Regions from separate parts of the Virgibacillus ainsalahensis genome, predicted to be linked through region 1. Evidence: predicted binding sites of a transcription regulator. Region 1 holds the regulator's gene; the other holds the start of a gene.
What was found. Region 1 encodes NrdR, which represses ribonucleotide reductase genes. Its sites were predicted from a motif close to AACACNATATATNGTGTT; they were not measured.

Region 1 (11,930 bases):
GCCGCTTGCTCTCATCTTAGGAGAAATGGAGCATTTAGGTGTGAAAGTGGATATTTCCCGTTTGGAAGAAATGGGGAGTGATTTAAAAGAACGTTTAAGTCAGCTGGAAAGCGAGATACATGAATTAGCCGGTGAGACATTTAATCTGAATTCACCAAAGCAGCTTGGACCAATTCTATTTGAGAAACTGAAATTGCCTGTAATAAAAAAAACAAAAACCGGCTATTCAACAGCTGCAGATGTATTAGAACAGTTAGAGAATGAGCATGCAATTATCCCGAAACTTTTATTATACCGTCAATTAGGAAAGCTTCAATCAACATATATTGAAGGCTTACTGAAGGTTGTGGATTATGATACCCAAAAAATTCATACACGTTTTAATCAGGCACTTACACAAACTGGAAGATTAAGTTCCATCGAACCAAACCTGCAAAATATCCCGATTCGCTTGGAGGAAGGACGCAAAATCCGACAGGCGTTTGTTCCGATTAAGAAAGACTGGATCATGTTTGCAGCAGACTATTCGCAAATTGAATTGCGGGTATTGGCACATATTGCAAATGATGAAAAATTAGTTGCGGCTTTCAAAAATGACCTGGATATTCACACCCAAACGGCAATGGATGTATTTCATGTTGAAAAAGAAGAAGTAACCTCAAATATGCGTCGGCAGGCAAAAGCTGTTAACTTTGGAATTGTATATGGAATAAGTGATTATGGACTTTCACAAAGCCTGGGCATAACCCGGAAAGAGGCAAAACAGTTTATTGAACGCTATTTTGAAAGCTATCCAAGTGTGAAATCGTATATGGATGAAATTGTGCAGGAAGCAAAACATCAGGGGTATGTCACTACATTAATGAATCGCAGAAGATATTTACCGGAAATAACCAGCCGCAACTTCAATTTGCGAAGCTTCGCTGAACGAACGGCGATGAACACACCAATTCAGGGAAGTGCGGCAGACATCATAAAAAAAGCAATGATTGACTTGCATGAAAAACTAAAAGAAGAGAAATTGGAGGCGCGAATACTTCTCCAAGTGCATGATGAATTGATTCTTGAAGCACCAAAGGAAGAATTGGATAAATTGAAAGGAATTGTGCCGGCTATGATGGAGCATACCGTGGATTTAACCGTACCATTAAAGGTTGACTATGAATATGGGAATAGCTGGTTCGATGCAAAATAAGGGGAATTATAAAGATGCCGGAATTACCAGAAGTAGAAACGATTAAGCAAACATTAAAGCAATTTGTCATGAATAAAACGATAAAGGAAGTAACGGTTTACTGGCCAAATATCATCAAGGAACCTGATGATGTAGAGCAATTCAAATTATTGTTGGCGCAACAAACCATACAGGATATTACCCGTAGAGGAAAGTTTCTTCTGTTCCATATGGATGATTATATATTAGTCTCCCACCTTCGAATGGAAGGGAAATACAATGTTCATAAAGCAAGTGCTCCTGTCAAAAAGCATACACACGTTATTTTTACATTTACCAATGGCGAGCAGCTCCGTTATAATGATGTGCGCAAATTTGGAACAATGCATGTTTATTCCAAGGGCCAGGAAATGTTTCAAAAGCCACTCAACCAATTGGGGCCTGATCCGTTTGACGAGGCTTTTACTCTTGATTACCTCTATAAAAAACTGAAAAAAACTAATCGTGTTGTCAAAGCTGCTTTATTGGATCAATCCATTGTGGCAGGTCTAGGCAATATATATGTGGATGAAACATTATTTAAAGCAAATGTGCATCCATTAAAGCAATCAAGTAAATTAACGAAGAAGGAAATAAAAGCAATCCGTGAACAAGCAATAATAACACTGGAAGCTGCTGTGAAACAAGGTGGTACCACCATTCGGTCGTATGTGAACAGTCAAGGTGATATGGGTATGTTTCAACAGGAGTTATTTGTTTATGGACAGGAAAACCAAGCCTGTAAAAAATGTGGAAATCAAATTGTGAAAATGAAAATAGGTGGACGTGGGACACATGTATGTACAACATGCCAAAAAAATTAAGGGGGAGCAAATGGCGCTAATTATCGGATTAACCGGAAGTATTGCCTCAGGAAAAAGTACAGTTTCTCTCATGTTTGATGACTTTAACATTCCCGTGGTAGATGCGGATAAGATTTCAAGAGAAGTTGTAAACCCAGGAGAAAAAGCATACACAAATATCATCAAGACATTTGGCCAGGAAATATTGCGGGAGGACAAGACACTTGACCGTGAAAAACTGGGTTCCATCATATTTGCGGATGATGAAAAACGAAAACAGTTAAACAGCATCGTTCATCCTGCAGTCAGGGAAAAAATGTTACAAAAAAAAGAAGCATTCGTCCAAGCAGGTGCCTCCAGTGTTGTACTGGATATCCCTTTATTATTTGAAAGTAAATTAACTCATTTTGCCGATAAAACTCTAGTGGTTTATGTAGATGAGGAAGTTCAGTTAGAGCGATTGATGAAACGTAACGGCTACGCAGAAGAAGAAGCCAAACAGCGTATCAGCTCTCAGATATCTGTCAGTGATAAAGCCGAAATGGCAGATGCTACGATTGATAATAATGGGACGAAGTATGAATCCTTTGAACAGCTGGAGAAATTGTTGAAAGAGTGGAAAGTTATTTAGGAAGGTGAAAGATCAAAGCGAGATGAGCTCGTTTTGGTCTTTTTTTAGTAGTTAAGAAACCTTATATAGCGGCAAAGATGAAAAAATAAAAAAGGTACTCTAATGCGTTAGTATAACTGAAATGTCTCACACAGGTTTGACAATAAGCGAAGATTATTTAAAACATTCAACACATAATTCTTTAATTGTGTTATACTAATTACATAATAACAACTAATTAGTGTAACGTATATTGGAGGGGCATAAATGTATAAAACTCGTATTGCAATTAACGGATTTGGACGAATTGGTAGAATGGTGTTTCGTCAGGCGGTCACTGATAACAAACTGGAGGTTGTGGCAATTAATGCAAGTTATCCCGCGGAAACACTTGCACATCTAATCAAATATGATAGCGTTCACGGCATTTTTGAAGGTGAAGTGAAAGCGGTTCAGGAAGGGTTAGAAATAAACGGAAAAAGCATTGCATTAGTAAGTTCACGCGAGCCAGAAAAACTTCCATGGAAAGAACTTGATATTGATGTCGTTGTTGAAGCTACTGGTAAGTTTACAACTAAAGCGAGTGCAGGACTTCACATCCAGGCTGGGGCAAAGAAGGTAGTCATTACCGCTCCGGGCAAACAGGTGGATAAGACAATAGTAATGGGGGTTAACGAAGAGGCGTATAATCCCGAACAAGATGATGTGATTTCAAATGCCTCCTGTACAACGAATTGTCTGGCTCCGGTAGTAAAAGTACTGGATGATAATTTTAAGGTTTTAAATGGTCTAATGACGACCGTGCACGCTTTTACAAATGATCAAAAAAATATCGATAATCCGCATAAAGACCTCCGTCGGGCTAGAAGTTGCACACAATCTATCATTCCGACATCCACAGGAGCGGCAAAAGCACTGGGAGAGGTAATTCCCCATTTAAATGGGAAACTGCACGGGATGGCATTGAGAGTGCCTACACCAAACGTTTCATTGGTGGATTTAGTGGTTGATCTTGAGGAATCTGTAACAGCCGAAGAAATCAACCATGTATTTAAACAGGCAGCCGACAGTGAATTGAAAGGTATTCTGGAATACAGTGAAGAACCACTTGTTTCTATTGATTACACGACGACCGATTATTCTGCAATCGTTGATGGCCTTTCCACGATTGTCATGGAAGATAATAAAATAAAAGTGCTCGCATGGTATGATAATGAATGGGGGTATTCTAGAAGAGTACTTGATTTAACAGCACATATCGGAGATTATATTCACCAACGCCAAGTACAAATTTCATAAAAATAAAAGGATCGTAACAGCACCTGACTCTTATTTTACGTAAGGGTCAGGTGCTTCTATTTTTTGGCAGTTAAAAAAGAATAAAACCTTCGTACTGCATAAAGTCCGGGGTAAGGTTTTATCACATAAAGGCTTGCTGCAGACCAAGTTTTTTTAAAATGATAGAGGAATTAAAAGAAACATGTTAAAATAAATAAATATATGTGTATAGAATACAATCTACGGGACGTGAGAAATTGTCTTTTCGAAATACAATAAATAAGTACTTTAATAACCATGCGGAAACTAGTGAGAACCATGAAGACACATCACTACAAACACATTATTATAAGACAACAAAAGATAAGGGTATGGGTGTGCTGGAAAATTTTTTTACAAACACACAAAAGTATAAAATAAACTCCAATTCCAACGAACATGGAGAAATAAGCGTCGTGATAAAAAAAGGGAAAAAAGCGTTTATCGTCGCGACCGTAATTATGGTCAGACCTTATCATACAGCAATTGATTTTTCTGTAACAACAGAATCTGTGCTGCCGTTTGATTTTGGATACAGTACAAAAGTAATTCAGGAATTATATACACAGATCAACAAAGAATTGCCGCTTATCACTACAAAGCAAACAAAGGCTTAGAAATTATGAATGGGGTTAAACACAATGAGATGTTCCAACTGTCACAATAAGAATACAAGGGTTCTTGACTCACGCCCGATTGAAGAAGGACAAGCCATACGCAGAAGAAGAGAATGTGAGCAATGTGGGTTTCGTTTTACAACATTTGAGCGGATTGAGGAAGTCCCTTTAATCGTAGTGAAAAAAGATGGAGTAAGGCAGGAATACAGCAGAGAAAAGCTCATTCGCGGTTTAATTAAGGCGTGTGAAAAACGTCCGGTGCCACTTGGGAAAATTGAAGAAATCGCCTTTCATGTGGAGAAAGAGCTGCGTAATTCAGGTGTTTCTGAAATTGACTCGAAGGAAATTGGCGAAATGGTGATGGAACGTCTTTCTGAGGTTGACGAAGTAGCATATGTCCGTTTTGCCTCTGTCTACCGCCAATTTAAGGATATTACTGTTTTTCTCGACGAATTAAAGGATCTGATAAAAACGAATAATAATTCCGAGAGTTAACGAAAGAGAAAATGAAAGGGTTAGTTGGATGAATTTTATTGGGAAAATCTTGCCTGTGGAAGGGTATTATGTGTTAGTTAAAGGCAATTTGCCTGTAGATTATGCAAAGTCATTAACCCATTTGTATCAGCCGCTTATCGGTATTCAAGCGGTTATGTTATACCAGACGCTTTTGCATGATATGGATCTGCAGCAGGAAACAGAAGCACAAACACACCACACATTAATGAATTACTTAAATTTACCTTTGGATGAAATATATCAGGCAAGGCTTAAACTTGAAGGAATAGGTCTCCTAAAAACATATAAAAGAAGTACAGCACCAAACAATATATATACGTATGAATTACAAAGTCCGTTCTCTCCAAACAGTTTTTTTAAAGATGCAATGTTGACACAGCTTCTTTATCATCATATCGGTGAAGACAAGTTTACCACACTTAAAAACCATTATGTTACAACACCCACAGGAGAACGCGGAACAAATTTAACTGCAGCTTTTAACGATGTTTTCCAGACTTTTACGCCATCATCGTCACAAGTTGGGACAGTTCCAACTTGTGACGAAAGCACAGAACCTGTTATAGAAGATGGAATAAATTTCTCTTGGATGGAGCAGATGCTAAAACAGCGTATGATTCCTGTAAAACGTGTCCTTACTGCCGATAATCGAAAATTAATTATACAAATGATGCAACTGTATGATTTAGCATCATTTGAAATTGAAAAAGCAGTATTATGGGCATTGACAGAGGATAATCGTGTAGATGCAGAGGAGTTTAAAATTGCATGTCATGATTTGTTTAAATCGAAAAACTATCAAACACCAATTCAATTAAAAGCCAAAACAGAAAACCAATCACAACAGACAGAGCATCAGCCAACCACAAAGGAAGAGCAGCTCATATCTCAACTGGAAAAGATTTCCCCAAAGCAGTTGCTGGAGGATCTTTCGAGTGGAAATCATGCATCTGAACAGGATTTGAAAATAATCCGTGAAATTATGGTGTCACAAGGATTACCTTCACCAGTGATGAATGTGCTAATCCACTATGTGTTATTACAATCTAATATGAAATTGTCTAAAGCATACTTGGAGAAAATAGCAAGTCATTGGTCAAGAGTGAATGTAAAAACCGCTAAAGAAGCAATGGCTTTTGCGAAAAAAGAAAAAGAAAGATACCAGAGACCGAAACAGCAATCAAAGCGTTCCAATTACAGAAAATCAGCGTCAAAAGAAATTGTACCTGACTGGTTTAAGGAACGGAATAATACACAGGAAAATACAGATACTCAACCTGTGGATGAAAACGATGTGAGAGAACAGGAAGAAATTGCAGCTCTCCTGCGTCAGATATCTAGTAAAAAATAATTAAGTCATTTTCAAGGATGATTCAAATGAAACCAGTACAAACTTCATTAAAAAAATGGATGAAGGAAAATGAGAATTTTAAAGAAAACTATATAAAGATAAGAAAAGAAGTATTGAATGATCCTGAAATCAAAGAATTTCTATCTCTATATCCGCAATTAACACAAAAAGAAATCGATAAAAATCTAATTAGGCTATATGAATATAAGTCGCAATCAAAGCAATGTAATACATGTTCTTCTTTTGAATGCTGCAAAAATATGCTGCCGGGTTATTCGCCAATTCTTCATGTTGAAAATGATGAAATACGGCTGTCCTATGAAAAATGCCATCGTAGAATTATGTATGAAAAGCAGCAAAAACAACAGAAACTAATTCAAAGCCTGTATATGCCCAAGGAAATTTTACAGGCAGATACGGGTGATATTGATCAATCAGATATGCAGCGAAACCCGGCAATACGTGCATTGATTAATTTTGTTACACAAGCAGAAGATGCGCTTCCTCAAAAAGGAATTTATTTTCACGGTCCATTTGGTGTTGGGAAAACTTATTTTCTCGGCGCCATCGCGAATAAATTGAGAGAATTAAATATATCATCCATGATTATTTATATGCCGGAGCTCGTTCGTGAAATCAAAGCATCTTTAAAAGATGACTCGATAAATGAAAAAATAGAATACTTTAAGAAAGCCGATGTATTGATGCTTGATGATATTGGGGCAGAATTACAATCTGCCTGGTTTCGTGACGAAATACTTGGGTCCATTCTGCAATATCGGATGATGGAAAGATTACCAGTATTTTTTACATCAAATTACAATCTTACACAATTGGAAGAACAGTTAGCTTCAACTCGCTCAGGAGTTGAAACCGTAAAAGCAGGCAGAGTCATTGAACGAATTAAACAGGTTAGTAAGGAAGTAGAAATAGTAGGGAAAAATCGACGTAATCGTTGATGTCAGATAGAAGTCGGCATGGGATAATATATCCCATGCCGGCTTCTTCAGCTTGCTTCGCGTATGACTTGTGTTCATTTTTCCTTAGGATAATCAGGGAACGACATGAACTTTTGGTACTATTCTTACTAGTTTTGATGGTTTATACATGTTTTTACTCCCTTACCCATATAATGTAACAGTTTGGTGTTGGGTGAGGATGATGTGTATGCTTTCTGTATTTTTTGAGTCGGATAAAGAAGTAGTTCGTTTTTGTGAGCAGTTATTCCATTATAATAAGCAAATTGAATTACATTGGAAAACACATGCGGATTGGGGGAATCATCTACAGTTTGAAGAGGTATTGCCTGGAAATGGGCTGAATGAAGTGATTGCTCAGTCAATGGTTGATGTATTTATTACGTATCGTTTAAATGATCTAATAAAAAATACGATAGAAAAAGTTTATTATTTTACGAATGCAGACGAAATTGAACGGATTTTGGATTTAACAAATTGGTTGTTTGCCGGAGAGGATGAAGATAGCCTGCAAGTAATGGAAAGTAAAGATCCGAGACAGGTTCTCAAATCATTGTTTACCATTAATATAGAGAATACGACCACCATTCACTTCGACTCGATTGTGAAATTTCGACTTAAAGCATTTAATGATGATCTTAAATATTATGTTGGACTGGCGATCGAGGAATTCAAAAGGGAAGAAGATCATCAGGAGTTTGTAAATGCGCTCCGTGAATATATTTCGAGAAAAGAACCCGGCATGGATATGATTCATGTCCTGCAGGGAGAAAACTTTGCTTTTTTTAAACAAGACGGGAAGCATATGTCGAATATGGAATTGCAAATGATTATGCAGAAAGAACCACTTTATCTTGTAGGATTAGATACAAATGAATGGAATTTGGCGCCTTTGATTGCCATGACACCAGAGAAAATAAAGATATATGGCAAGGACCCCTCAGAGCCGAAGACATTGACGATCATTAATGTTTTTCAGGAAAGAGTTGATTTCGAGGGTTTGAGTAATTTTCCATTTCCGTATAAATTAAAAAACAAACAGTAATAACTTGATTTTGTCATTATGAGAAGCTATAATACAAATTATAAATTATACTAATATTTATGGTAATGATAAGGACAGAATTATTTGGATGATGTATGGACAAGAGAAGGAAGCCTTTGGCTGGAAGCTTCCGCAATACACTCAATTAATTACCCCCTTTGAACTCCGTTATTGAAATGACAGTAAATACCGGCGTAGCATCTGCGTTAATGATGAATGAAGCCATCAATCGTATGATGGAAATCAGGGTGGAACCACGGCGTGTCAGACGCTCGTCCCTTTGCAGTAATGCAGAGGACGAGCGTCTTTTATTTGCAGTAAGAACGTATAAAATTTTCTTACTGCATAAAAGCAACTAGGTTTGGTGAAAAGCCAAATTTTCTAATGAACAGGAGTGATTGTAATGGCAGAAACAGAAATTTCTATCGTATTTCCAGATGGGGCAGAGAAAGACTTTCCTGCAGGTACTACAGGAGAAGAAATTGCAGGTTCCATTTCTTCAGGATTAAAAAAACAGGCAATTGCGATTAAATTGGATGGCGTGCTTGTTGATTTACGACGTGAACTGACAAAAGGCGGAAGAATTGAAATCGTTACGTATAAAAATCAGGATGGCATTGAAGTGATGCGTCATTCAACTGCACATCTAATGGCACAGGCGATTAAACGTCTTTATAAGGATGTTAAATTCGGTGTCGGGCCGGTTATTGAAGAAGGTTTCTATTATGATATGGCCATGGAGCATAAAATTACCCCGGAGGACCTTCCGAAAATAGAAAAGGAAATGAAGCGTATTGCTGATGAAGCACTTGAGATTAAACGCATTGAAGTAACCCGTGAGAAAGCAAAAGAAATGTTCCGCGAAATCGGGGATGATTTGAAGCTGGAATTGATTGATGCGATTCCTGAAGGAGAACAGGTCACCATTTATCAGCAAGGTGAATTTTTTGATCTTTGCCGCGGAATTCATGTACCTTCAACAAATAAAATAAAAGCCTTTAAACTGTTAAGTATTTCTGGAGCATACTGGCGTGGAGACAGCAATAACCAGCAGCTTCAGCGTATCTATGGAACAGCTTTTGAAAAACAGGCACAGGTGGAAGAGTACCTGAAGCTATTGGAAGAACGCAAGGAACGCGACCATCGCAAGCTTGGAAAAGAATTGGATATTTTCACAATTAATCAGAAAGTTGGACAAGGCCTACCGCTTTGGCTTCCTAAAGGTGCAACAATCCGTCGTCAGATTGAACGCTATATTGTAGATATCGAAGAACGACTTGGCTATGATCATGTATATACTCCGGTTTTAGCAAATGTGGATCTTTACAAAACAAGCGGACATTGGGATCACTATCAGGATGATATGTTTCCTACCATGGAAATGGATAATGAGGAGCTTGTATTACGTCCAATGAACTGTCCACATCACATGATGGTTTTTAAAAATCAATTATGGAGCTATCGCAATTTGCCGGTCCGTATTGCAGAACTGGGAACAATGCACCGTTATGAAATGAGTGGTGCACTTGCAGGCCTACAACGTGTGCGGGCTATGACATTGAATGATGCTCATATTTTTGCAAGACCGGAGCAATTAAAAGAGGAATTCATCCGGGTAGTTGAACTCGTACAAAGGGTTTATAAAGACTTTGGTATAGATGATTACTATTTCCGTTTGTCCTATCGTGATCCAGAGGATAAAGAAAAATATATTGACAATGATGAAATGTGGGAGAAAGCTGAAGGCATGTTAAAAGAAACAATGGAAGACATGAACCTGGATTATGTTGAAGCAATTGGAGAGGCCGCTTTTTATGGACCTAAATTGGATGTGCAGGTAAAAACGGCACTAGGTAAAGATGAGACACTTTCAACTGTACAACTTGATTACCAGCTGCCAGAACGTTTTGATTTAACCTATATCGGAGAAGATGGAAAAGAACACCGTCCAGTTGTTATCCATCGTGGAGTGGTATCAACAATGGAACGCTTTGTAGCATTCCTTATTGAAGAATATAAAGGTGCATTTCCAACGTGGCTGGCGCCAGTTCAAGTAAAAGTAATCCCGGTTTCCCCCGAAGTCCACCTTGATTATGCAAAAGAAGTTGAAGACAAACTAAGACGTCAAGGTATACGGGTAGCTGTTGATGAACGAGATGAAAAAATCGGCTATAAAATACGTGAAGCCCAAACCCAAAAGATTCCGTTTGCTCTGGTACTTGGAGATAATGAAATTGAAGCCAAGGCAGTTAATGTACGGAGATACGGAGAAAAACAATCTGAAACAATTGGGTTCGATGATTTTACAGATTTAATTCAAAAAGAAATAAGTGATAAGACGCTGCGTCAATAATATTTTTCCTGCAAGCATATGATTGACAGATTCATATGCTTGTTTTTTGTTGGATGAGAGTTATGCCAATGATTAAGAATTGGTGGCTAAGACTCTCGAGGATGAACAAAGTTTTTTAAGAAATGTAGTTTGACATTATAGATTAAAGATGGTATTCTATAAAAGTTGAATAAAACTAAATGATCTAAAGGCAAGTAGAAGCACCCGCTTCTCACCTGATCGACGCATCAAGCAGTTGACTGGTTAAAACTCTTTAATAAACGATGGAGACGTGTGGGTGCATATTGTACCGGCACTTTTTTATTTTAAAAAATTCGCTTGTCAATAGCAGATCAATAAGACTTTAAAATATTTTGGAGGTGGCTGGCTATTAGCAAAGATATGAATGTCAATGAAAAGATTCGTGCTAAAGAAGTACGTCTTATCGATTCAAATGGTGATCAACTTGGGGTGAAATCACGTAATGAAGCGCTGGATATTGCACAAACGAGAAATTTGGATTTGGTCCTGGTTGCTCCGAATGCAAAACCACCAGTTTGCCGAATAATGGACTATGGAAAATATCGTTTCGAGCAGCAAAAGAAAGAAAAAGAAGCACGCAAGAAACAAAAAGTTATTAATGTCAAGGAAGTTCGTTTTACTCCTGGAATCGGCGATCATGACTTTGAAACGAAATTAAAGAACGCCAGAAAATTCCTTGGAAAAGGGGACAAAGTGAAAGCAGCAGTTCGTTTCCGCGGACGTGCAATCACACACAAAGAGCTTGGCAGAGAGGTATTGGATCGTTTTGCTGATGAGGTAAAAGATATCGCAACAATTGAAACCAAACCTAAAATGGAGGGCCGTAATATGTTTATGATGGTCGCTCCAATTAACGAAAAATAATTAATGTTTTATAGGGAGGAAAATCAACATGCCTAAAATGAAAAGCCATAAAGGTTCTCAAAAACGTTTCAGAAAAACCGGTACTGGTAAGTTAAAACGTGCACATGCATACACAAGCCATATGTTTGCAAACAAATCACAAAAACAAAAACGTAAACTTCGTAAAAACACCCTTGTATCATCCGGGGATTACAAACGTATTAAATCAATGTTGCCATATAAATAAGATATATAACGAAATTT
Region 2 (11,930 bases), 340 kb from region 1:
TTGGTTTTCATCTATATAACATCGAATATTCACGCATATAGAAGCGAAATCGATATAACTGAAGGACTGGTGGAAAATATAAAAGCTGAGACCTTATTCCAGATGGGACATACGAAAATCAAGGAGGAAATGGAAACATTCGATCATGCAAGTGAGGTATTCTACCGTTTTCCTGAAGGAAGTGTTGAAATCGAGTTAAAGTCGATGTCAGAGGACAGCTACCAACTCTATTTTACGATGAGAACCAATAAAGATTTTGTCGTTTCCATTACAAATTATGTTGAAAAGGATAAGACAGACTAGGATATAGTGAGGGTTTGAAAATATTAAGAGGAGAAAAAAGGTATTACAAATATATGGGAAAACTTACAGTTGTTTAGCAAGATTCGTTTACAACTTCTCATTCGTCGTATATAATAACAATGATAAGGTTATCAAAAGGAGGGGTAAGCATGGATCGAGTCTTTCGAATGCTTGCCTTTTGGACAGGTATTTTTACAATCATGTTTTTTGTCGGAGATATGCAAAAAACAGCATTATTATTCCTTGTCCAAACGGCATTTTTCCTTACATTAGGTTATTTAAGATTATCTGAACGCATGTATATGTATATGTTCGGTGCTTACTGTACAATATTTTTTGTCGGTTTTACATGGTACTCTGAATTTATACTTGTACCTGGTTTCGGACACTAGGAACGAAAAAAAACCTGTCTATAATTAGACAGGTTTTTTTCTTAAATAGAGTAATTTTTCATTAGCCTGGGGTTGAAATAAAAGGATTATCCCGTTTTTCTTCCTTGATTGTTGTTCTTGGTCCGTGTCCTGGAAACACAGTAAAATTGTCTTCCAATTGGTACAGATGATTCCATACACTTTCCTTAAGCTGTTCTAAACTTCCACCTGGTAAATCAGTTCTACCAATTCCACGTTGAAATAAAACATCACCGCCAAAAACGATCTGTTTCTCTTCAAAAATGAAACTGACACTTCCCGGCGAATGTCCGGGCGTATGAACTACTTTAAAATGAAATGAGCCTATATTTAGTTTTCCTGGTTTCAAGTGGAACTCCGCAGGCCCTGTTGCAATCTCTTCTCCTGTAAAAAGGACGGAACCATTCAAACGGGGATCCCCAAGCCACTCTGCCTCATATTCATGTATATACACATCTAAATTATAATAAGTGCGTAATTCCTCTACGCCACCAATATGATCGAAGTGTGCGTGTGTCAGCAAAATGCCTTGAGCAGTGAGCTTCTTTTCATGTAAAAAATGAATTACTTTATCCGCATCTCCACCCGGGTCAATAATTAAAGCTTCCTCGGCTTCATAGACTATATAACAATTTGTTCCAAGCGGGCCCAACGGCATACTTTCGACATTCATTAATAAACCTCCTCGTATAAAAATATGCTTCTATCGGGCTATTTATATGCTGTAATGAATTACAAAGGAAATATCTCGACAAAAGCAACAATATATTATAGAATAAAGAATATAATCGTCTGATTACATAATAATACAAATGTCATTCCTATACCAGTTATGACAATCAGGAAGTCAATAAGGAGGATAAAATAGATGCATATCGTATTGGCAATTTTATTTTTATTAGTGGCATTATTGGCTGTAGTGTCCGTAATTCGTCAGATGAAATATAAAAATTTATTTGCTCTCGGATTCTCAGCTCTTACAGCCGCTGCATTTGGTTTCTTCTCAATTGCAACCATTATTTCCGAAATCTCAGGCTCTTAAAAAATTAGAGAAAAAGCTAACTAGACAGTTAGCTTTTTTAATAGGTAAGAATTTTTATAAATACTTGGTAGTGTACAATGCCTTCTAAGTAATGCCTCGGTCAACTCCGGCGCTCAACTCCCTCTAAGTCATAAGCTGCGACTTCCCGCAGGAGCATGAGCGCTAATGTTGCGTTCAAGCTTTCAGCCACTTCGGCTTTTCCATGGATGTGGTACTCATAGCTTCCTGTTGCTTTAGCGTCAACAAGGCGCTTACGCTTTTGGTTCATCCAATGCATTTGCCGTTAGATAAAAAATCCCTCCATTGATTATTTTATAGGTAATTGAAGGCTCATAACGTTCTTTTATCTCGTTTAACTCTTTATCTATTTGTTCTTTGTTTGATTCTTGTGCATAGAAATAGTGAAGCATTTCAATTTCTTCTTCCAATTCAATTATCGATTGATCAGCCCACTCATGTGTTTGATTTTCAATATAATTATCAATAACAGATTGAATTCGAAGGTAACCGCTATTTAGTTTTATCATCGGTGAGATTGTATAACAATAATCGGATATCTTCATTTGCAGTGGGAGCTGTTTCAATTTCTCCATCATTTCCAGTTTCATCATTCCATTAACCAGATGAAGCCCGATTGAAAAAATTTCATCCCTTTTTTGTTTCCCCGTGTAACTGATTTTAATATTGATGACTAGCCAGGGATACAAAGGAGTGTTTGCACTGGTTTGCACCTTTTGAAATAGCTTTGTGTGTTTTTCCTGTTGTTTGAGATGTTCTAAGATTTGTTGCAGTCGCGGACTGCCAAAATGGACCCATTCCCCTTTTTCTCCTCTTTTATCCGGGTTTGATATGAGTGTAAGTTGCATAGGCATTCCTTCGTGTCCAGTTTTTTTTACGTAATGCCAGTAAAATGGACGGTTCATTAGCGCCCTGTCCATATCCTCGGTCAGCTGTATGGTAAACATACCATCTTCAATTTTAAGGAGTTCACAATGATGTGCTCGAAAATAGTCCTGTAAAAATGCATGTAAATTAGTAATTGCCATATTGCTGTTCCTCACCATCCGTATTTTTGTGTGTATGCTTAATAATTGCTGCAAGGTTATCCAGTTTAATTTTTGCTTCCCCTGCAGATGCAGATTCTGCATAGATATTTTGGATTTCTGATTCCAAATCAGGTATTCGAAGTTCACTTAGAATGTCATCCAAGTGTCCGATTACTTGCTCGAACATGTTGATCTTTTCGTAAAGTAAAGCCATTATATGTTCTTCAATCGTGTCTCGAATCGCAAAATTATAAACATGAACGTCTTTTTCCTGCCCATAACGATGTATTCTTCCTATTCTTTGTTCCAGACGCATTGGATTCCATGGCAGGTCATAGTTAATCATATAATTACAAAATTGCAGGTTAATACCTTCTCCGCCAGCTTCAGTGGCAATCAGCACCTGTGCGTGATTTTTAAACAATTGCCGCATCCAATCCTTCTTTCCCCGTTTGAATCCGCCACGATAAGGAACAGATGAGATGCCGTGCTGCTGAAGATACCATTGAAGGTAAAGCTGTGTTGCTCTGTATTCTGTAAAAATAATCACTTTTTCATTTCCGAATGATTGAATTAAATCAACGGCCTTTTGTGCTTTTGAATGATGTGGCAATTGTTCGATTTTTGTTAAGAGCGGTTGAAGAGTTTTTTCATTGTGTTCTTCCTCTGAGATTTTTTTTAGAGATAAATAACAGGCTTCTCTTGATGAGCATAGTTCTCTTAAATATGTAATCTTAGAGAAAGAGGGCAAGGGATCAGCTACTGTATCCAGCTTATTATACACTTCCATTTCTTCCGGGCTGAAATCGGTCCAGATTGTTTCAATATGACGTTTTGTAGTGTTAAGTGATGTGTCCTTTCGTGTGTTTCGGATCATTACTTTTTTAATTAATTGTTTGAGATAAAAGTCGTCTTTAATTCTTTTTCTATCTTTTCCAAATTGTTCAAGGAATGAATCATGATTCCCAAGGAGTCCCGGACGTAGAATAGAAACTAAATTAAAGATTTCAATCAGACGATTTTGTACCGGTGTGGCGCTTAATAATAGACAATATTTTTTTTTGAGTAATCGAACGAACTCATAATTTTTTGTTTTATGGTTTTTTAACTTATGTGCTTCATCAATTAAAAGAAAATCATACTCAATATCCAGAATCTTTTCTTTATGCGGTGAACGTTTTGCTGTATCAATTGATGATATGATTACATCATGCTGGTCCCATGAATAGTTTTTTCGATATGCAATGGCAGGAATGTAGAATTTTTCATTTAATTCTGTTACCCACTGGTTCACGAGAGATGCAGGGACAAGGATAAGCGTTTTTTTTGCTAACCCTCTGACCATATATTCTTTTAAAACTAAACCCGCTTCTATTGTTTTTCCCAAGCCAACTTCGTCCGCTAATATTGCTCTACCATTCATATTTTCGATTACTTGTTCGGCAGTGGAAATCTGGTGCTTTAGAAAGTCTACATGCGGCAAATAGTGCAATGCCCGTAATCCCGAGAAAGTTGGGCTCATTGTTGTAAGTTCAGCTTGATAAGCCATGGAAAAAAGGGACCATGTTGAAAGTTTTTCATCTTTTTCAAATGTTGCTTGTAATTCATCAATGTATGTTGAATCTTTTTGAATAGGGATGGATTTCATAAGAAACTTCCTTTTTTGCAGATTTAAAATGGAATAAGTTTTTTGAAATCGCTATATTCCATTATGTTTTTATGCTATAATCATGGAAATAGATTTTTCACGATACTGTTACATAGTATAACCAAATATAATGATTTTCATAAAAGCGGATGATTGCAAGGGGAGAGTTTACGAACAGGAACATGTTGTGCAACGTTGGGATAATCCAAAACTTGCTTAACAGGTTCTTGATGGTAACGCCGAAGGAGCAAACGATCAGTGAATCTCTCAGGCAAAAAGACTCTTGCAGGACGCGGCTCTGGAGAGTGTATACCACTGGTAGACCACCCACGAAGCAAGTATTTATAATGAAAAATATCTTTTCATTATAAATATGCAACTTTCTGGTTTAAGGACAGAGATTTCCCATATAATTGGTGAAATCTCTATTTTTATGTACTTTTTTAGATGATGAAAATTATCTTTTAAAAGAGGGAGTGATTTGGATGAATCAATTAAAACGAACCCCTTTATTTCCGGAGTATGAGAAATATGGGGCCAAAACGGTTGATTTCGGTGGTTGGGATCTACCTGTGCAGTATACTGGGATTAAACACGAACATGAAGTAACGAGAACAAAAGCAGGTTTATTCGATGTGTCACACATGGGTGAAATTGCAGTGAAAGGAACAAAAAGTTTAGAATTTTTGCAAACAATGACAACAAATGATGTATCGAAATTGTCTCCAAACCGTGCTCAGTATACATTTATGTGTCATGAAGATGGTGGAACAGTGGATGATTTCCTAATTTACATGCTGGCAGCGGATGATTATTTATTAGTTGTTAATGCGGCGAATGCCGAAAAGGATTATGACTGGCTTGTAAAAAACAATGCGTATAATAATGAAGATCTAGCTATTGAAAATGTATCAGACAGGTATGTTCAATTAGCATTACAAGGTCCAAAAGCAGAACAGATTTTGCAATCAATTACAGACACGAAGTTAAATGAAATTAAATTTTTCCGGTTTGACCGTAATGTACACTTCACTTCCGTCGACTCGGCTGCTATTGTTTCACGAACGGGTTATACAGGGGAAGATGGATTTGAGATCTATCTTGATAAGACACACGGAAGAAAGTTGTGGCGTTTAATTTTGGAAGTCGGCAAAGATGAGGGTGTTGAGCCGATAGGGCTTGGGGCCAGGGACACATTACGTTTTGAAGCAAATCTGGCACTTTATGGACAGGAGCTTTCTGAGGATATTACACCAATAGAGGCAGGATTGAAATTTGCGGTGAAAGTAAATAAAGAAGTAGATTTCATTGGCAAACAGAAACTGAAAAGTCAAATAGAATATGGACCGGATAGAAAGCTTGTTGGTATCGAAATGATCGATAAAGGAATACCACGCCATGGTTATGAGGTGTACACCAATGATGATGACAAGGCAGGTTTTATTACTTCTGGCACACAGTCTCCTACATTAAATAAAAAGGTAGGGTTGGCCTTAGTGAAAACAGAAGTGGCAGCGGAAGGAACAGAATTATATGTTCTAGTGAGAAAACGAAAATTAAAAGCTGTTGTAGTCCAAACGCCATTTTATAAAAGAGGCGAAACAGGAGGGGAATCATAATGGAATTTCGTTATTTACCTATGACTGAAACCGATAAAAAAGATATGCTGGATACAATTGGCGTGCAGTCTACAGATGAATTATTTTCTAATATACCAAGTGATATACGTTTTAAAGGTGAACTAAACCTGAAAAAACCTGCAAATGAATATCAATTAAAAAAAGAACTTACAGAGATGTCAAATAAAAATGCCAATTTGAAGGAATACACTTCATTTTTAGGAGCAGGGGTTTATGATCATTTTATTCCATCTGTAGTAGACCATGTTATTTCGAGATCTGAATTTTACACAGCGTATACCCCTTACCAGCCGGAAATTTCCCAGGGGGAATTGCAGGCTATTTTTGAATTTCAAACGATGATTTCTGAGTTAACCGGAATGCCGATATCAAACTCGTCCATGTATGATGGGGGGACTGCGTTAGCAGAGGCTGTGAATTTAAGTGCAGCACAAACAAAAAAGAAAAAAATTCTTGTGTCAAAAGCAGTCCATCCCGAGTCAATAGCTGTTATTGAATCTTACGCAAAAGGACCAAATTTGGAGATTGTGGAGATTGATTACAATAACGGTTTGACAGATTTGGATCAGTTAGAAAGAGAGTTAGATGAAAATACGGCAAGTGTTGTTATCCAATACCCAAATTTTTTCGGACAGATTGAACCATTACAAAGGGTTGAAGAACTGCTTAAGCAACAAAAGAAAACAATGTTCATTGTATCCAGCAATCCATTGGCATTAGGTTATTTAACACCTCCCGGGGAGTTTGGAGCTGATGTAGTTGTTGGTGATACACAGGTATTTGGTATCCCTACACAGTTTGGCGGGCCGCATTGTGGTTATTTTGCAACAACAAGTAAGCTGATGCGTAAAGTTCCCGGAAGATTGGTTGGGCAAACTGTTGATGAGGACGGTGCCCGTGGTTTTGTGTTAACACTTCAGGCAAGGGAGCAGCATATTCGAAGGAATAAGGCTACTTCTAATATATGTTCGAATCAGGCTTTAAATGCATTAGCCAGTTCGGTAGCAATGAGTTCAATTGGTAAACAGGGTCTTAAAAAAATGGCTGGATTAAACATGCGGAAAGCACGTTATTTAAAGCAGAAGATGCAGGAAGCAAATATACCGGTTGCAACAGAAGGTGTTTTCTTTAACGAATTAGTTATAGATTGTCAGCAGTCAGTCTATGAGATTAATGAAAAGTTATTGGATAAAGGAATTATTGGAGGATATGACCTTGAGCAAACCTATCCGGAACAAAAAGGAAAGATGCTGGTGGCTGTAACAGAAATCCGTACAAAAGAAGAAATAGATACATTTGTCAAAGAATTGAGGGATATCAATGGCTAATAAAGATTTTCCATTAATTTTTGAACGCAGTAAGGAAGGAAGGACCGGGTATAGTTTACCTGAGTTGGATATACCAGAATATGATTTGGACGGGGAATTGGAAGATGTGTATATAAGAGAGACCCCTCCTGATTTACCAGAGGTCAGTGAATTGGAAATCATGCGTCATTACACAGGACTTTCCAATCGAAACTTTGGAGTCGATTCCGGATTCTATCCATTGGGCTCTTGTACAATGAAATATAATCCTAAGATTAATGAAGATATCGCTCGTTTAGAAGGTTTTAGTCATATTCATCCACACCAGGACCCTAAGAGCGTCCAAGGAGCTCTTGAAATGTTATATGATCTACAAAGATCATTGGTTGAAATTACAGGGATGCATGAAGTTTCCCTGCAACCTGCCGCTGGAGCTCATGGAGAATGGACAGCATTAATGATGATCAATAAATTTCATGAAGCGCGAGGTGACCACAACCGAACAAAAGTCATTGTTCCTGATTCGGCACATGGAACAAATCCTGCTTCTGCCGCTGTAGCAGGTTTTGATGCTGTTACAGTAAAAACAAACGAGAACGGATTAGTAGATATTGAGCATTTAAAAGAAGTTGTTGGTGATGATACTGCAGCATTAATGCTGACTAATCCAAATACATTAGGTCTATTTGAAACAGAAATCATGGAGATGGCAGAGATTATCCACGGTGTGGGTGGAAAGCTTTATTATGATGGTGCCAACCTGAATGCCATTATGGGTTATACAAGACCTGGGGATATGGGATTTGATGCAGTCCATTTGAATCTCCATAAAACATTTACAGGCCCACACGGGGGTGGCGGCCCCGGATCAGGCCCGGTTGGTGTTTCTAAGGAATTGGAACCCTACCTGCCAAAACCGGTGCTTGTCAAAAAAGATGATTTATATGAATTTGAGTATAACAGACCAAATTCCATCGGCCGGGTAAAACCGTATTATGGAAACTTTGGTATTAATCTGCGAGCTTATACGTATATCCGTACAATGGGCGCGGAAGGACTTAAAAAGGTCAGTGAATACGCTGTTTTAAATGCAAATTATATGATGCGTAAACTGGAGAAAGCATATGATTTGCCATTTACCGGTCACTGTATGCATGAATTTGTATTATCCGGGAAGAGACAGAAAAAATTGGGTGTCCGTACATTGGATGTCGCCAAACGCCTATTGGATTATGGCTATCACCCGCCAACCATTTACTTTCCATTAAATGTGGAAGAAGCACTTATGGTTGAGCCAACAGAAACGGAATCCAAAGAGACTTTGGATGGATTTATTGATTCGATGCTGGAAATTGCAGAAGAAACGAAGAACGAACCAGAGCTGGTTCAGGATGCACCACATCATACAATTGTTAAACGTATGGACGAAACAACTGCAGCGAGAAAACCGGTGCTACGGTATTATAAATAACAGAAAGGCTCAGGATAGATATTTCAGCTATCCTGAGCCTTCTTTAGCAAATATAAAATATAAAGCCTGCTGCTGTAAAAGTAAGTACAGTTAAGGAATTGTAAATTTTTATTTGGTTTTAATTTTTCCCGTCCATTTTTTGAATCCGCCTTTAAGCTGATTAAGGTCTGTGTAGCCTTTTTTACGCAAAAGTTGTGCCGCTCGTGAAGAGCGTGCTCCACTTTGGCAGTATAGATAAACTGGCTTGTCTTTTCTAATTTCAACAAGTCGCTGACGCATCTGGGATACCGGGATATTTCTGGCACCAAGGATATGCCCTTTATCAAATTCCTGTGGTTCTCTCACGTCAATCAACTGTGCTTTTCGATAATTTTCGCGAAACTGATCTTCTGTTAAAACTTTCAAGTACGTTTTCTGTCTATAATGCCGAAAGATTCCAATGGCAAGCAGAATTACGATGGCTATAATTAAGAACTCCATTATTTTTTCCCTCATCCTTCTTTTTATTCATATTCTATTATAGGCTCCATCCCTTAATTTTTCAAAGTTTTTTTCGTTCCCTTTGCATTTATGAGAAATGTCGCGTAAGATAATTGAAGAAAATGAGGAATTTTGCTGGAATACGTCTAAAATTGACTATTTTTCAAGCCGTAAACATATGGTTTTTTAGATGAAAAACCAAACTATCCTTTGTTTTCCTTTCATGTTCTGCAGAATTTATTGTTTATCTGTTCTTGACAAATCCATTTATTTTTGGATGAAACACTATATATAGTGTTTTTTTATATTTTCGATACAATATATTGTTTTAATATATTTATATGTGGTATTGTATTTATATTACTGTAATTAATATATAAATGATTCTAAAAAAATCATGCGAAGGAGCGATATAATGTCGACTATTGTGGAAAGCAGAGAAGAAATTGATGTGTCAACATTAAATGACGACATCAAATTATTTCCGCAGGTACATCCGATAACGAGCGATATGAAGTTGACACATAAAGGGGTTTCACGTTTAGTAATGTTGGATCGATACGCTTTTAAGGATACAGAAAAGAAAACATTAAAAAAAGGCGATTTTGTCGTTCTGACAGTAAAAGCAGACCCGAAATTCCCAGCACGCGGTTTAGGCAGGGTAGAATCTATTGATTGGCACAACCAGGAAGCTGCAATTAAGGTGAACCCTGAGTTTGTATCAGTATTAGATAAAGAGGAAGAAGCAAACACAGGGATTGTACACCGTGGTTTGGATGTAATTGATAAACCGTTGGAATTATACTATGAGCAAATAGCCAAAAGAAATGCTGCAGGCCTTTCCGGTGTGGAGCAGACAGAGGAAGCGCAACAAAAATGGTTTAAAAAATTTAATGAAGAATTATCCAACCTGAATTTTATTCCTGCAGGAAGAGTATTATATGGCGCTGGTGCTGAAACGGATGTAACCTATTTTAATTGTTATGTTATGCCGTATATTAAGGATTCCCGTGAAGGTATCTCAGATCACCGAAAACAGGTAATGGAAATTATGAGCAGAGGCGGCGGTGTTGGTACAAATGGTTCCACCCTAAGACCACGAAATACCTTGGCAAGAGGGGTTAATGGAAAGTCATCCGGATCGGTGTCCTGGCTGGATGACATTGCGAAACTGACCCACCTGGTAGAACAGGGAGGAGCTAGACGCGGAGCACAAATGATTATGTTAGTCGATTCCCATCCTGACATCATTGAATTTATCATCTCAAAAATGCAAAACCCACGAATCCTGAGGTATTTAATAGAAAATACCGAGGATCAGCAAATAAAACAGCTTGCCCAGGAAAAATTAAATTTTAAACCGTTCACAGAGACAGAAATTGATTTATATCAAGGTATCTTAAATTATAAAAATATGCCGGGTCTTGGTGGATTTTCAGAGGCGGCGATAAGAGAAGCTGAAGAAAAGCTGCAAACTGGTGGGACATATACGGTTCATAATTCTGAATTTTTAACAGGAGCAAATATCTCCGTATGTCTGACGAAAGAATTCATGGAAGCTGTAGAGAACGATGATTATTATGAGCTTCGTTTCCCAGATGTTGAAAACTATACGAATGAGGAAATGAAAGAGTATAACGAGAATTGGCATGATGTTGGAGATGTTCGAAAATGGGAAGAAATGGGATATGGAGTACGTGTCTATCGCCGTATAAAAGCGAAGGAACTATGGAATTTAATTAATGTCTGTGCGACTTACTCCGCTGAACCAGGAATTTTCTTTATCGACAATGCAAATGATATGACAAATGCCAAAGCCTACGGGGACCAGGTCGTTGCAACAAACCCTTGTGGAGAACAGCCGCTTGCACCATACTCCGTTTGTAATCTAGCAGCAGTAAACCTTGCAGAGATGGCCAACAAAGATACAGCAACTGTTAATTTTGAGCAATTAACACAGACGGTAAAAACTGGTGTACGCATGCAGGATAACGTTATTGACGCTACACCATACTTTTTGGAAGAGAATAAAAAGCAGGCACTAGGCGAACGCCGTGTAGGCCTTGGTGTTATGGGTATGCATGATTTATTGATTTATTGTGAAACGGAATATGGATCAAAAGAAGGAAATCAATTAGTAGATAAAATCTTTGAAGTAATCGCAACAACTGCATACCGCGAATCAATTGAGCTCGCAAAGGAAAAAGGTAGTTTTCCATTCCTTGTTGGAAAAACAGATGAGGAAACAAGGGCATTACGTGAAGCATTTATTAACACAGGATATATGAAAAAAATGCCGGAAGATATCAGAGAATCCGTCTTGGAATATGGAATCCGCAACTCTCATCTATTGACGGTGGCTCCTACTGGGAGTACCGGAACAATGGTTGGAGTTAGTACAGGGTTAGAACCTTACTTCTCATTTTCCTATTATAGAAGTGGAAGACTTGGTAAGTTTATCGAAGTAAAAGCGGATATCGTTCAGGAATATCTGGACAGGAACCCGGATGCTGATGAAGAGAATCTTCCTAAATGGTTTGTAACTTCCATGGACTTAACACCTGAAGCACATGCCGATACACA

Region 2: the regulator NrdR is predicted to act here: its motif matches at 9,629-9,646, upstream of ACZ427_RS08795 (vitamin B12-dependent ribonucleotide reductase).

Annotation. Positions count from the first base shown of each region.
Region 1 covers NZ_AP043943.1:2,163,799-2,175,728, reverse strand. The annotation lists gene polA (DNA polymerase I) at 1-1,195, shown strand, start outside; gene mutM (DNA-formamidopyrimidine glycosylase) at 1,210-2,037, shown strand; gene coaE (dephospho-CoA kinase) at 2,048-2,647, shown strand; gene ACZ427_RS10605 (glyceraldehyde-3-phosphate dehydrogenase) at 2,894-3,925, shown strand; gene ACZ427_RS10600 (cytosolic protein) at 4,162-4,560, shown strand; gene nrdR (transcriptional regulator NrdR) at 4,585-5,055, shown strand; gene ACZ427_RS10590 (replication initiation and membrane attachment family protein) at 5,084-6,427, shown strand; gene dnaI (primosomal protein DnaI) at 6,454-7,386, shown strand; gene ytxC (putative sporulation protein YtxC) at 7,595-8,449, shown strand; gene ACZ427_RS10575 (hypothetical protein) at 8,626-8,808, shown strand; gene thrS (threonine--tRNA ligase) at 8,853-10,802, shown strand; ribosomal protein L20 leader region at 10,989-11,110, shown strand; gene infC (translation initiation factor IF-3) at 11,184-11,687, shown strand; gene rpmI (50S ribosomal protein L35) at 11,716-11,913, shown strand.
Region 2 covers NZ_AP043943.1:1,824,121-1,836,050, reverse strand. The annotation lists gene ACZ427_RS08850 (hypothetical protein) at 1-303, shown strand, start outside; gene ACZ427_RS08845 (DUF2626 domain-containing protein) at 453-695, shown strand; gene ACZ427_RS08840 (MBL fold metallo-hydrolase) at 757-1,386, opposite strand; gene ACZ427_RS08835 (DUF2759 family protein) at 1,582-1,755, shown strand; gene ACZ427_RS08830 (hypothetical protein) at 1,856-2,023, opposite strand; gene ACZ427_RS08825 (YqhG family protein) at 2,007-2,801, opposite strand; gene ACZ427_RS08820 (DEAD/DEAH box helicase) at 2,788-4,449, opposite strand; glycine riboswitch at 4,599-4,742, shown strand; gene gcvT (glycine cleavage system aminomethyltransferase GcvT) at 4,935-6,068, shown strand; gene gcvPA (aminomethyl-transferring glycine dehydrogenase subunit GcvPA) at 6,068-7,417, shown strand; gene gcvPB (aminomethyl-transferring glycine dehydrogenase subunit GcvPB) at 7,410-8,867, shown strand; gene ACZ427_RS08800 (rhodanese-like domain-containing protein) at 8,976-9,347, opposite strand; gene ACZ427_RS08795 (vitamin B12-dependent ribonucleotide reductase) at 9,763-11,930, shown strand, end outside.